DNA from 2 places in the Paenibacillus sp. OK060 genome. Region 1 is predicted to be linked to the other one. Evidence: riboswitches for the same ligand, from Rfam matches in the RefSeq annotation. Region 1 holds a riboswitch; the other holds the start of a gene.
What was found. A riboswitch is a leader RNA that binds a small molecule or an ion and turns the genes downstream of it on or off. The one in region 1 is predicted to bind FMN.

Region 1 (7,407 bases):
TGTGCCATATAGAATTGGGCGTCCAATGGCCTCAGCCCGTCCCACTTCCTGAATGAGATCCTTGTTCACAAGTGTATGAATGGCACGTTCGGATTTCACCCCACGTATCTCCTCAATCTCTACCCGTGTGATAGGCTGACGGTACGCCACAATAGCGAGCGTCTCCAACGCCGCCTGGGATAAAGAGGTACGTGCAGGTGAATAAGCCAATTTCTCAAAATAGGCCGCATGTTCCGGCAAGGTACCCAGTTGGACTACCCCTGCAATTTTAAGAATTTGTACGCCTCGTCCCTGCTTGGCAAATTCAGCGATCATTTCCTCAATCGCATCCGACACCAGTTCGGTTCGCTGATCTACGATTTCGGCGATTTGTTTGATGCTCAGACCTTCTTCTCCGGACAAAAACAGCAGGCCTTCAATAATCGATTTCAATTTCGGAAAATCCATGATTCTTTGTTTCCCCTCTCCACTCCATAACGATATCCTCAAACATCCGCTCCTGATAACAGACGATCTGCTTCATCTTCATCAGTTCCAGCACCGCCAGAAAAGTTACGACAATCTCGTGCCGATAAATTTGGTTATCCAGCAACTTGGAGAATAACAGCCTGCCTCCCGGTCCCATACTTTCCAACGCACCGATGACATCGCGAATACGATCCTTAACCGAGATTTCATCCCGATGGATCCGAGTTACAGTTGTCCGCTTCTCCGCCTTGCGCAGCGCCTTCTGGAAGGCCGCAATCAGATCCGAGGTATGCAAACCCTCGACCGGATTCGATTGTGCTTCTACAGGCATATACGGCCGCAAATCCTCGGGCTCTTTGGAGAAAATAAGGCTGCGTTCCCACTCCCGTTCGTGCAAGTGACGCGCAATTCCCTTGTATTTGCGGTATTCAATCAGACGCGCAATCAGTTCTGCACGTGGATCATAATCTTCATCTTCCATATATGCATAATCCTCAAAGTCCTCGATTACCGGTGGTTTGGGCAGTAATAACTTGCTCTTGATCGACAGAAGTGTTGCCGCCATTACCAGAAATTCACTCGTAATATCCAGCTCCAGCTCCTGCATCGAATGCAGATACGCCATATATTGATCGGTAATATCGCTGATGGGAATATCCTGGATATGAATCTCTGCCTTATCGATCAGATGAAGCAGCAGATCCAAAGGCCCTTCAAAAGTCTCCAGTTTGTATGTAACTACCGTCACTAGACGAATCCTCCCGCCAGAAAAATAAAAACCCCCGCTAAGCCGCCGAATCCGGTCTCCCGTTTTCGTCTGCGCTGAGCAGGGCACTATATTAAATAAGCACTATTTTAGCTGTTTCGTCAAGTTCGCCATTTCAATAGCGGCAGTAGCTGAATCCCAGCCTTTGTTTCCTGCCTTTGTTCCAGCACGCTCAATGGCCTGTTCAATATTCTCTGTTGTAACCAAGCCGAAGATTGTAGGTACGCCTGTTTTCAGGTTAATTGCGGCTACACCCTTAGCCATCTCATTGCACACATAATCATAATGTGTTGTTGAACCACGGATAACCGTCCCCAGCGTAATGACAGCATCATATTTTCCACTTTCAGCCATTTTTTGGGCAATCAACGGGATTTCAAACGCTCCTGGAACCCACGCTACATCCACTTCATCATCTTGTACACCATGACGTTTGAACGCATCCAGTGCTCCACTGAGCAATTTGCTTGTAATGAACTCGTTAAAACGTCCTACAACCACTCCATATTTTAATCCTTCTGATACCAAATGTCCTTCAAAAAAGTGTGGCATTCAAGTCATCTCCCTAATTGTATTATATGATGTACGCAGCTGATCTTTGGAAACTAGTTCACCCTGTTTAACCTCAGAAAAACTACTCAGTTTTTTTCTTCATTCTGCTCGATATCGTCGAACTTTAGCATATGGCCGAGCTTCGCCTGCTTCGTGTGCAAGTAGACCGTATTGTCCTCGTTCTCTTCCATCTGAATGGCAACACGTTCCACCACTTCAAGTCCGTACCCTTCAAGTCCTTTAATTTTGCGTGGATTGTTGGTTAACAACCGAATTTGACGAACCCCTAGATCTTTGAGAATTTGGGCACCAATGCCGTAATCTCGAAGATCGGCAGCAAACCCAAGCTTCAGATTGGCATCCACGGTGTCCAGACCTTCCTCTTGTAGTTTGTAGGCTTTGAGCTTGTTGATCAGTCCAATGCCTCGTCCTTCCTGTCTCATATAGAGCAGGACGCCGTTGCCTTCGTCATGGATCTGTTTCAATGCTGCATCGAATTGTGGACCACAATCGCATCGATGAGAATGGAATACATCCCCTGTGAGACATTCGGAGTGTACGCGGACCAATACAGGCTTCGATCCGTCAATTTCGCCTTTAACCAAAGCGACATGCTCCTTGTTGTCCACTGCATTTGTGTATGCCACCGCCTGGAATTCACCAAAGTCTGTTGGCATACGTACAGCTACTTCGCGTTTAACCAACTGTTCCTTCTCATTCCGGTACCGAATCATGTCCTGAATGCTAATCAGCTTCAGATCATGCTTGCGGGCAATCTCCTGCAGATCCGGAAGTCTGGCCATCGTGCCATCTTCCTTAATCACTTCACAGATTACACCTGCCGGATAAGAACCGCACATAATAGCGAGGTCTACGGCTGCTTCCGTATGTCCCGCGCGTCTTAGCACACCGCCATCTTTGGCGATGAGTGGGAACATATGCCCCGGCTTGCGGAAATCTCCGCTTTTCGCTTCGGGATCGATTAGACCCTTGACTGTAATGGAGCGTTCATGAGCCGAGATGCCCGTTGTGGTATCTTTATGATCTACAGAGACGGTGAAAGCCGTCCCATGAAAGTCCGTATTTTGCTGAACCATAGGCTTTAGGTTGAGTTCATCGGCACGTTGCTGCGTAATGGGAACACACACCAGACCCCTGCCTTCGGTAATCATGAAATTGATCACTTCAGGTGTAGCCTTTTCCGCCAAAGCGATAAAGTCGCCTTCATTCTCCCGATCCTCATCATCCACCACAATAACCGGTTTACCCTGCATGAGATCGTAGATGGCTTCCTCAATAGAATTCAGAATGGATTTCTCTAACATAGGTCCCCCTCCAGTTTCCATTTCAATTTATATTTGTAGTTTATCAATTACGATTTGTTAAGCAAAGCCGTGATTAGCCAGGAAATCCTCACTGATACTTCGCGGCTTGCCCGCACCGGTCTCCTGATGTCCCTTACCATAGTGCAGCAGATGATCCACATATTTGCCCAAAATATCACACTCAATATTGATGGTATCTCCCGTCTTTTTCCCATTTAATACGGTCTCACCAATGGTATGTGGAATAATGGATACAGTGAATGCGGTCTGTGAAGTATGCACAACGGTCAGACTAATTCCGTCCAGGGTTACAGACCCTTTGGGTATCAGATATTTGAACAGCTGCATATCGTCAGGTTTGATCTCGAAAACAATTGCATTCTGGTCACGTGTAATGCTGCCAATGACCCCAGTGCCATCGACATGGCCCTGAACGATATGCCCGCCAAAACGTCCACCTGACAGCATGGCTCGCTCCAGATTAACTTTGCTGCCGGATTGCAATTGACTAAGATTGGTATGTCGATATGTCTCGGGCATCACATCGGCAGTAAATCCGCCACCCTCCAGGGTTGTCGCAGTTAAACATACCCCGTTTACAGCTACACTATCGCCAATCTTTAAGTCGTTCATGATGGCGGAAGCTCCGATATTCAGGACCATCGCTTCGCCTTTCCGACCTATCCGCCGGATCTGACCGACTTCTTCCACCAAACCGGTAAACATGCTACCGCCTCCTTTATTTATTTCATTATCGTTAATTCATTTATTCAGGCCAAACCGGAATTCCGCCAATGCTGATATTATCTCCAACTTGCTCAATTTCCAGCTGATGTAATTGAATCGCCTGACTCATGCGCTCTACACCCTCAAAGCGGAAACTGCCTGGTGTTTCGTATCCTCCGACAATTTTCGGAGCAATGAACATGAGCAGTCGATCTACCAACCGCGCTTCCAGCATGGACCCATTCAATGTTCCACCGCCTTCAAGCAGAATTGAACCAATCTCACGCTCACCGAGCTTGCTGAGTGCACTCAGTAGATCAACACGTGGTCCTGGACCACAACGTATAATCTCCACCCCATAGGCTTCCAGCCGCTCTGCCGCTTCAGGGCTCGCCTCATCTGTTGTAAGCACCCAGGTAGGTGCAAGGCCATCCTTGACCATTTTGGCGCCTACAGGCAGACGTAGCTTGGAATCGACCACGATTCGTACCGGGCTGATCCCTTCCACTTGCAAGCGAGTCGTGAGTTCGGGATTGTCTGCAATGACCGTTTCCACACCAACCATAATTCCTTGATGGCGATGGCGAAGAGCGTGTACAATCTCGCGAGCTGACTCGTTAGAGATCCATTTGCTGTCACCGCTACGCGTAGCAATTTTGCCATCCAGTGTAGAGGCCGTCTTTAAAGTTACAAAGGGGAGACCTGTTGTAATGTATTTGATAAATTTCTCGTTCATCCGTCTTCCGCGCTCACGCAGCACTCCAACTTCAACTTCGATCCCTTGTTGACGCAGCATGCTGATTCCTCTGCCGGATACTTGCGGATTCGGATCTTCGCAGCATACAACGACACGTTTCACTTTCTCATGAATGAGACGTTCACTGCATGGTGGAGTCTTGCCATAATGGCTACAGGGTTCGAGCGTAACGTACACTGTACTGCCTTCAGCATCACTACCCGCCATGTTCAGTGCATGAACCTCTGCATGACCCGTTCCCCGTTTGAGATGACTTCCGAGGCCCACGATACGTCCTTCTTTTACCACGACACAACCAACTACCGGATTGATTCCGGTCTGTCCTTGTGCCCGTTCTGCCATATCCAGTGCTAGCGCCATATAAAATTCATCATTAATCATTTCCAAGTCCGTTCACCCCACGGTTAAAATCTTAAGTTATAGACCTCCCTTCCAACAGAGAGGCATGTTCCATATCCAATAAAAAATCCCCGTCGAACAAACCGTTCGATGGGGATGATGAGAGACATGTGTCACCAGCAGTACTATTGATACATTGCCAACAACACATCGCCCAAAACTTCATTTCAGGCAAGTGAAAGCAGACACATACCTTAATGAACTTCAATTACAGGTAAAGAGCTTCTATGATGTGGCATATGTATGAAGATTTCCGGAAGTAACCGGATTTCTCCCTGCACAGGAAATGAATTCGTCAAAAACTGTACAGCAACACTCCTGCGGAATGCGGCCCCTAAGGACTGCACCCTCTCCTTCTCCCATCCAGACTATACTGTCGGTTCTGGAATTACACCAGATCAGCCATCTGCCACAGGCAGACGGGTCACGGACTTTGCATCAATGCTGGATAGATATCCTCACATACTGCATCACCGCCGGTAGGGAATTACACCCTGCCCTGAAGGATTCGTTGCGTTATTAATTGGATGTTAGCACTTTAACGTCAAAAAATCAATTGTTTTTTGTTCCTTTTTGTCACATACTAACTTTTAATAAGCTTAAGTGTAAACAAAAACCGCTTCGCTAATTGCGAAACGGTTTACATACGTTTATTGATTAAGCTTCTACTACTTCAACTGTTTCCATTTTGTCGCGACCTTCGAAAGCGTCCACGAATTCCATACCTTTGGTTACTTTACCAAATACAGTATGTTGTCCATCCAAATGTGGTTGCGGTTGGTAGCAGATGTAGAACTGGCTTCCCCCTGTGTTACGGCCTGCATGAGCCATAGCCAAAGTTCCACGCTCATGTTTGTTCGGGTTGATTTCACAGTTAATTGTGTAACCTGGGCCGCCTGCACCGGAACCGTTAGGGCATCCGCCTTGAGCTACAAAGCCCGGAATAACACGGTGGAATACAAGACCGTTGTAGAAACCGGAGTTAGCCAGTTTCTCAAAGTTTGCTACTGTGTTTGGAGCTTCTTGATCGAACAAATCGATTACAACTTCTCCGCCGTTTGCCATTTTGATTTTCGCTTGTTTCGCCATATGTAAATGACTCCTTTCGTATTGACCATCGTTAATGGTGCCAGAACGCATGACCCTGGGCCAAGCTTTATAGCACTTTTCTTAGTGTACACTGAAAATGGATTGATCGCAAAATAATAAGCAAGTTTTTTTCAAAATCCAGCCCTAAAGATGCAAAAGAAGACAAAAAAGGAGTGTCCTTTTTTGTCTTCTTCATATAGTGCTCCACTATTTGTTCTTTAATTAACGGGTAACTGGCTGTTTTGCAATACGCTCAGGTACGAGATCATTCTGGATGATGTCCTGATACGTCTCACGGCGTACCACTACATCCCCTTGACCGTCTTTGACAAACACAACTGCCGGACGACGAATCCGGTTGTAATTGCTTGCCATCGAGTAGTTGTATGCGCCTGTGCAAGCTACTGCGAGTAGATCGCCGCTTTGCACTTTAGGCAGGTCCAGATCCCAGATCAGCATATCGCCGCTCTCACAGCATTTACCAGCAACAGATACCGTTTCCTGAGCAGCCTCATTTGCACGGTTTGCCAATACAGCCTCATATTTGGACTCATACAGCGCTGGACGTGGATTGTCTGTCATTCCACCATCCACAGCTACGTATTTACGAACTCCTGGAATATCTTTGCTTGTTCCAACAGTGTAGAGCGTAGTTCCCGCTTCCCCTACGATGCTGCGGCCTGGTTCAACCCAGATCTCAGGCACGGCATAGCCGATTTGAGCAAAATGATTTTTCACCGCATCCGTGATGGCTTTCACGTATTGTGAAACTTCAAGCGGTGTATCTCCATCGATATAGCGGATACCGAAGCCACCGCCCAGATTAACCACTTTGAATGCCACGTTAAGACGCTCATACACATCTGCTGCAAACTCAGCAACGCGTTGAACTGCCATCTGGAAGCCTTCAACTTCGAAAATTTGGGATCCGATGTGTGAATGCACACCGAGCAATACCAGATTTGACTGCTTGGAAGCCAATTCAATGGCTTCAAATGCCGTTCCGTTCCCGATATCGAATCCAAATTTGGAATCCGTTTGTCCTGTCGAGATATATTCATGCGTATGCGCTTCAACACCAGGCGTCACACGAAGCAAAATGTTAACTTTGCGATTTTTGTCTGCGGCTACAGCTTGCAGCAAGTGCAGTTCATTGAAGTTATCCACAACGAAGCAGCCAATCTCTGCATCAAGCGCCATTTCGATCTCTTCCAGCGTTTTGTTGTTACCGTGGAAATGAATGCGTTCTGCCGGGAAACCGGCTTGAAGTGCCGTGAACAATTCACCGTCGGATACAACATCCAAGGAAAGTCCTTCTTCCGCAG
Region 2 (7,407 bases), on a different contig from region 1:
AATTTTGGTGATGTTGATTGGTATGTAATGGTGTGTTCATGGTACATCCCCTCTCCTATGTCTGATGGCATGTCACACCCCCAAATATATGTCATATTTGCCCTGACCGCAACCCCGGTTCCGCTCACAAGGATAGATTTATTACTTATTAGATACCCAAATATAGCCTCATAAATCACCATTTTTTTATATTACACGAACTGCTCTCACAAAAAAAAGCCCCATACCGCGCCGCTTTGGCGATGCAGTTTGAGACAATGCAGTTGACTCTACTAACGTATAGTTTCAGTGTGACAAATTAATTTACTAACCTTTCAAGATATCTCTACAATGTAGGAATCAGCTATGACAACTATTTCCCCTTTGTTGTTTTGAACGTGTCCGTTATACGCCGTACCGGATTCAAATGACTGTGATGACGACCGTAGGCAAAGTAGATGATTAAACCAATAATTAACCATCCGAAGAACGTAATCCAGGTCAGAGCTGCTAGACGTGTCATGAGATACATACAGCCAACAGCACTCAGAATAGGAATCAGTGGAACGAAAGGTACGCGGAATCCCCTTTTCAGCTCCGGGTTGTTTTTCCGCAATACGATAATCCCCAGACTTACCACCGCGAAAGCAAACAGTGTTCCGATGTTGGTCAACTCCGCCAGATGGCCAAGTGAGATGAAACCCGAGAATAAAGCGACGATGATCCCAGCAACCCAAGTACCTGTAGCAGGTGTTTGGCTTTTGCCACTGACTTTGGAGAACACCGGAGACAATAGTCCGTCTCTTGACATAGAATAAAGCAAACGTGTCTGACCATACATCATTACAAGTAATACAGTGGTAATTCCCGTAATCGCTCCAAGCGAAACAATCCAGGACAATCCTTTCAACTGTACAAATTCAAAGGCAAAGGCAACCGGATCACTCACATTCAGCATGTGATAAGGTACAATCCCTGTCAGGATCAACGATACAACGATGTAAAGCACGGTACAGATCGCAAGAGATGCAATAATACCGATTGGCAAGTCCCGTTGAGGACGTTTCACTTCTTCCGCAGCCGTAGATACCGCATCGAAACCAATGTAAGCAAAAAATACCGTTGCCGCCCCTGCGGTTACCCCTGAGATGCCAAACGGAAGGAATGGTTGCCAGTTATCCGGCTGCACATAGAACACACCCACTCCGATAAAGATCAGCACCACGATAATTTTAATCGCTACCATGATTCCGTTGGCACGAGCAGCCTCTTTCACCCCTCGGGTGAGCAGGAATGTAATGATTAACGTAATCACCGCTGCGGTGATATCAAAATAGGTTCCCTTTTCAGGACTAAATGCACTTGTGAGCGCATGGGGTAATTGCAACCCGAATCCGGACAATAACGTTTGAAAATATCCAGACCAACCGCTGGCAACAGCCGCACTCGCAAATCCATACTCCAGAATAAGATCCCATCCGAGAATCCAGGCAATGACTTCGCCAAAAGCGGTATAGCTATATGTATACGCACTTCCTGAAGCAGGCACACTGGATGCAAACTCCGAGTAACACAATGCAGCGAAGGCGCAGATAATACCTGCCAGCAGAAAAGAAAGTACCAAACCGGGACCTGCATATTTTGCGGCAGCAACACCAGTTAATACAAAGATACCCGTACCGATGATCGCACCTACCCCGAGGGTCATCAGATCAAGCGGACCCAGAACCCTATTCAACATGTTGCTTTCGTTATCTCCGGTGGCAATCGGTTTTTTTCTAAACAGGGAAGATCGATTCTGGTTTTGGTTCATACACAGTTTCCTCTCGTATTGAAAATGATGAATGTGTCTCTTTACTTCAAATATTTTGTTTGGGTCATCTGTTCTATGAAAAAGTCCTTTGTTCTATCTTACCGATCAACTACAAAAATCTATCGATTTCTACACTTTGTCGCGTTGCTTTGTTAAATTTATTTTTCGGATGAAGGTATATTTTGTGCGTTCTAGACGAAATTTATCATGATCTGTTGGACAGGGGAGAATATGAAAATCGATTTAAAAGAAAACTGCGTATAATTTATATTATGCGCAGTTTTTTAATAGCTTTTTTCTTAACCAAAACATCATAAGCTCGTTGTTACATGCAACTATGCAAATACAGTGCCTTTTCGCCTCTTTTTGCGGTTTATTCCTTACTCCCCCTGTCCTGTTGCACGATAAACACTACGCCAAAGAGCCGCATATCCGTATGCGGCCCATCACTTGTAACGCTATTAGATCTATAAACGAGATAAGAACATCCACTCTATTCATTCCGGAAGAGAATCACTCTTTCACTCACACGGATCATCTAACTTATGAAAATACAATTCGCTCTGCATCCGACATCTGATATTGAGATAGCAGATATTCCTTGCTGTCCAAAGCCTTCCGCCGAACCTCGTTCAGATCGACATGCAGCAGCTTGCCTTCGCGCTTCACCGGCCGACCTGCTACAAACACGGTATCCACATTGGATGGATTGGCAAATTGAACGACGGCTCCAACCGGATCATGCACCGGGAACAAGTTAAGATCGGTGGTTCGGATCATAATCAGATCTGCTTCTTTACCTGGCGTAAGTGTACCGATCTTCCGCTCAAGTCCCAGAGCCTTCGCCCCAGCAGAAGTTGCAAATCTTAGAACTTGACTGGATTGCAGATTAAGCTCGCCAGGCATTTCACCCTGCAGCAAAAGTTGTTCATTTTCACGGGAACGTTCAGCTTGAAGTGCAAATTTCATCTGGGAGAACATATCCCCACCCGTCGATGTTACAACATCGACTCCGAGCGTTGGAGTTCCTCCGTTTTCAAGGAAGTACCCCGTAGCCGGATACCCATGCCCCATCATCATCTCTACTTCTGGTGTGACGGACAGTGAGGCGCCGCTATCGGCCAACATTTTATACTCATCCGTATCCATCGTATTTCCGTGTACGACGTTCAGACCTGGGCTCAGTAAACCAGACTCATACATTTTACTTATCGAACGATCTACGGATCCCCAGCTTCCAAAGCCAACATGCATTGAACATATCGCATCAAGCTCTTGGGCAAGCTGAATTTCCTTCACTGTGGTATCCCAATGGCTGAACTCCGGACCACGAATTGCAAGGCCGAACGTGAGAAGCTGATCCCGTGAAGAAAAATACTGTTCCTTGACTCTTCTCACATCATTCGAATACGTCAGCTTGCTCTCTCTGTTCCAGTAGGGCGTCTCACCCGGTAGACCATAAGCGAAAACCGACCGAATACCCGCATCCTGAAGTCCGCGAATCAGTTCATCCGTATGCTCCGGTGAATACGGCATACTCCAGTCAAGCACCGTGGTCACTCCTGCATTAAGCGCTTCCAAAGAACCGAGCAAATTGGCGATATAGCTGTCTTGTGGCCGGAGTTTACTTCCCATCGCTCCATAGTAGAGATTCTGCAGATAGACCGGCAGTGACCAGTTGGTTCCCGCTGTTTTTACAAGTGACTCCCATACATGCCGGTGCGTATCTACAAGTCCAGGGAGTATGATCATCTCCGATGCATCTATTACTTCCGCTTCAATACAACTCAGGTCGGGCCGGATAGCAGTTATAAGAGAATCCTCAATAAGAACGTCCGCCCGTTTATACTGACCTACCGACGAATCCATAGACAATACACAACCATTTTTCAGTAGATAACTTGTCCCCACAAGACACATCTCCAATCATTGTTTTTTGTTGGATATACGCTTGAATCCCGGATGTTAATCTCTGATGATGAAATGACTAGCTGAAATATTTTAAGTATATAACCATTATATAGAAGAGGATGGAAACATTCAATTTTGATAAAAAAAAACCTATTGAACATTTCCCGGTTGTCGAAAAATACCGCAAATCACTCTGTGCATACTCCTTGCTCTCATACACTTTACTCTTGCTGCTGATCCTTCTTCTGTTTTGCCCTAAATCTTCTAACCTTCATCAGATTACCACACATCTTGTCATCACAATACTTCTGGGTTCTGCTGCGCGTATCGTCATAGAACATCCAGCGACAATCCGCATTGTCACAGATACGAATCCTTCCACCTTCCCCTTCAACTACAGTGATGGCAAAATCGGCTGCAACCTCCGCTATGATCTGCTGCCATTGATTTCCTACAGGGATAAGTGAAAGATTCAGTCCCTCATCTCCAGCGTTCAGTCTTCTTATGACCTGACCTTCCTTCATCATGGCGTTTAGCCATTCCAGGTCTTGGTTCGATAATGCATTTCCGCCAGATAAACGAGTTGCAAGAGCCTGCAATTCATTTCTGAAGTTCCTCAATGCTCCCTCCTCTTCAGAAGAAGCAGGTACAGATGCATTCAGTTGCCATTGTTTGAGAAATCCTTGCTGCCATTCGGTTTTGCCAAGCCTGTCCTCTGAACGATCCCCACCACGCCAGTCATGGTAATCACTGTTCACAAAATCAGTCCATAGTCTATCCATACGCACCTCCGATAAAATGTAACTACCTAAATTTAAAAAGATAGTTACAATTATTCATGTTTGGGTTATATTAATTGTAACCACATTTAAGCACTTTAGCTAGTTACCATGAATTCATTTTAGGGAGGAAAAATCAATGACTACAACAGCAACAGAACTATTGCTCATTCAGAAAGATGATACCTGGGATCAATGTAACTGGATTGTGCCTTTATCCAAGGCACTCGAAGGACTGACTGCTGAACAGGCAGCCTGGGTTCCATCATCCGGTGGATCAAGCATCTGGCAGTTGGTTAACCATATGTATTACTATAATCATCGTTTGTTGAGTCGTATTCAGGGCACAACACCCTCTGGTGCACCTGCCGAAAACAATGAATCCACCTTCGGAGATCCGGGCGACCCTTCTGATACTGCTGGCTGGAGTGTACTTATGCAAAATACAACGCAATTAGCCGGACAGCTTCGTGATCAGCTCGCTTCATTAGAAGAATCCGATCTTGAAGCCCCGTATATGGATACAGATGAAAAATGGGCACATGAGCTTGCCCGCTGGGTACTCCACGATGCGTATCATGCAGGTCAGATTGTATTACTACGCAGACAACAAGGAAGCTGGAATATCATATTCTAAAAAAACACTTGAACTGCTAGCGCTTACAGGAATAAGATGGACTTATTAATGTTACAGCTTGTTCAATACACAATATAATTGAATAGGATCTTCGGGGTAGGGTGCAATTCCCAACCGGCGGTGATGTTCTTCGGAACCAGCCCGCGACTCGCTGTTTGACCCGATGTAGGGATTCAGCGACTGACTTGGTGTGACTCCAAGGCCGACGGTAAAGTCCGGATGAGAGAAGATCAACACATTGACATGCCGTTACGGAAAGGCTTATTTTCGTACGACATGTCAATGATTGAGCCCCCGTTTATTTGGTGTATACCAAAACGGGGGCTTTTGTCGATTTTGCCAACTGAAGATTCCGTGTTCTGACGAAGGAGTCCTGAATATGGAAAAGACACAACCTGCATCAACAGTTTACCGCAAGGAACGAAGTAATACCGGATTCTGGCTCGTCGTGCTCGGCGCCGCCCTTTGGGGTGTAGATCCACTGTTCCGTATTATTTTGCTCAAAACGATGACCTCCACGCAGATTGTACTGGTGGAACATATTATTGTCAGCCTTGTGGCGATTCCCGTGTTATGGAAGTTCCGGGCCGATCTGAAAAACCTGCGTGCTCGCCACTGGATTGCCGTGATATTTATCTCCTGGGGAGGATCTGCTCTCGCCACGGTATTGTTCACCCTGGCACTTACGCATAACGATCCCAACACCGTTTTGTTATTGCAAAAGATGCAGCCGCTATTTGCGATTGTTCTGGCTAAGCTGCTGCTGAAAGAAACATTGCCTCGCCGCTTCGGTGGACTGTTTATCATTGCACTTGCAGGAACATACCTGCTCACGTTTGGATTTACCCTTCCCCTTGGCAACTGGGACAATTGGGTTCATGCAGGTAGCCTGTTATCACTGGGTGCAGCTGCATTGTGGGGCGGTTCAACAGTTATGGGGCGGCTGATGCTGGGGCAAACCCGTTATGAAACGGTCACCTCTCTGCGCTTTGTCGTAGCCTTGCCACTGCTGATCTTTATGACGTGGAACGAAGGTGCTGCCTGGACATTCCCTTCCGCTACAGGTGAACAGGCGGCTGTAGCACTTAATATTCTGGGTCAGGCATTACTGCCAGGGTTACTGAGTCTTCTGTTATATTACAAAGGGCTCTCCTCCACCAAGGCCTCAGTCGCAACGCTCGCAGAACTGAGCTTCCCGATGGCCGGTGTACTGGTAAACTGGATTGCATTCCGCACATTAATAACATGGGAGCAACTGGTGGGCTTCATCCTCATCTGGATTGCCCTATTCGCCATCTCCAAACAGCAAGAACGATCAGCGACTCCGGCTGACGGTGCACCAAAGCTCCGTACGGATTGAATTTTATATAAAAGCAAATCAATCAAGGCACTGGACATCCTTTGAGATGTTCAGTGCCTTTTGTCTTTTCACTATTCCGGTGGTACGATGACTTATGGAATAGTAGATTAAGTCAATTTAGAGAGGAACGATCATCATGTCTTCGTCTTCATCATTTTCGTATACATCTTACGATGCTATAGGTTTGGCTGAATTGGTTCGCGCACGGGAGATATCGCCTGTCGAATTGCTGGAAGCGGCGTATGCACGCCTGGAAGAAGTGAACCCGCAGCTCAATGCAGTCATTCGTACATATGAAACACGTGCACGTCAGGAAGCGAGTATAGTTCGCCCGGGAGAGCAGCCCTTTGCCGGCGTGCCCTTGTTATTGAAAGATATCTCTCAATCCCTGGAAGGTGAAATTCTCACCTCGGGTTCTCGTCTTCTCAGTGAGCATCGGGCACAGCGGAATTCTAATTTCGTTACCCGTTTGCGCGATGCAGGCTTCATTATCATCGGACATACCAATACACCGGAATTTGGCCTGAAAAATATTACTGAACCCCGTCTTCACGGTCCAAGTCGAAATCCATGGAATACGAATCACTCGCCAGGCGGTTCAAGTGGAGGTGCCGCAGCAGCAGTAGCCTCGGGAATTGTACCTCTTGCGGGAGCCAGTGACGGTGGCGGTTCCATCCGAATCCCTGCTTCATTCAGCGGCTTGTTCGGACTAAAACCTACACGTGGACGGACACCTGTTGGACCAGGAGTTGGTCGTCAGTGGCAGGGTGCTTCGATTGATTTTGCCTTGTCCCGCTCCGTTCGCGACAGTGCTGCTTTGCTGGATACCCTGCAAGTGATTCAACCCGAAGCTGCGTTTCATGCTCCCCTCTTTCCGGGAAGCTACTTGGCTGATATGCACTATCCTCATCAACGCAAACTGAAAGTC

Region 2: linked by a shared signal. The riboswitch ahead of BLS14_RS05630 (DMT family transporter) and the one ahead of ribD (bifunctional diaminohydroxyphosphoribosylaminopyrimidine deaminase/5-amino-6-(5-phosphoribosylamino)uracil reductase RibD) in region 1 are both predicted to bind FMN.

Annotation. Positions count from the first base shown of each region.
Region 1 is NZ_FNFR01000002.1:963,374-970,780, forward strand. Features, by position in the region: gene scpB (SMC-Scp complex subunit ScpB) at 1-447, opposite strand, end outside; gene BLS14_RS10620 (segregation and condensation protein A) at 416-1,216, opposite strand; gene ribE (6,7-dimethyl-8-ribityllumazine synthase) at 1,319-1,786, opposite strand; gene BLS14_RS10630 (bifunctional 3,4-dihydroxy-2-butanone-4-phosphate synthase/GTP cyclohydrolase II) at 1,873-3,111, opposite strand; gene ribE (riboflavin synthase) at 3,169-3,837, opposite strand; gene ribD (bifunctional diaminohydroxyphosphoribosylaminopyrimidine deaminase/5-amino-6-(5-phosphoribosylamino)uracil reductase RibD) at 3,878-4,981, opposite strand; FMN riboswitch at 5,341-5,504, opposite strand; gene BLS14_RS10645 (peptidylprolyl isomerase) at 5,651-6,082, opposite strand; gene lysA (diaminopimelate decarboxylase) at 6,305-7,407, opposite strand, start outside.
Region 2 is NZ_FNFR01000001.1:1,295,643-1,303,049, reverse strand. Features, by position in the region: gene BLS14_RS05655 (hypothetical protein) at 1-40, opposite strand, end outside; gene BLS14_RS05650 (branched-chain amino acid transporter BcaP) at 353-1,792, opposite strand; gene BLS14_RS05645 (amidohydrolase family protein) at 2,336-3,712, opposite strand; gene BLS14_RS05640 (CGNR zinc finger domain-containing protein) at 3,925-4,485, opposite strand; gene BLS14_RS05635 (DinB family protein) at 4,622-5,119, shown strand; FMN riboswitch at 5,203-5,354, shown strand; gene BLS14_RS05630 (DMT family transporter) at 5,499-6,479, shown strand; gene BLS14_RS05625 (amidase) at 6,616-7,407, shown strand, end outside.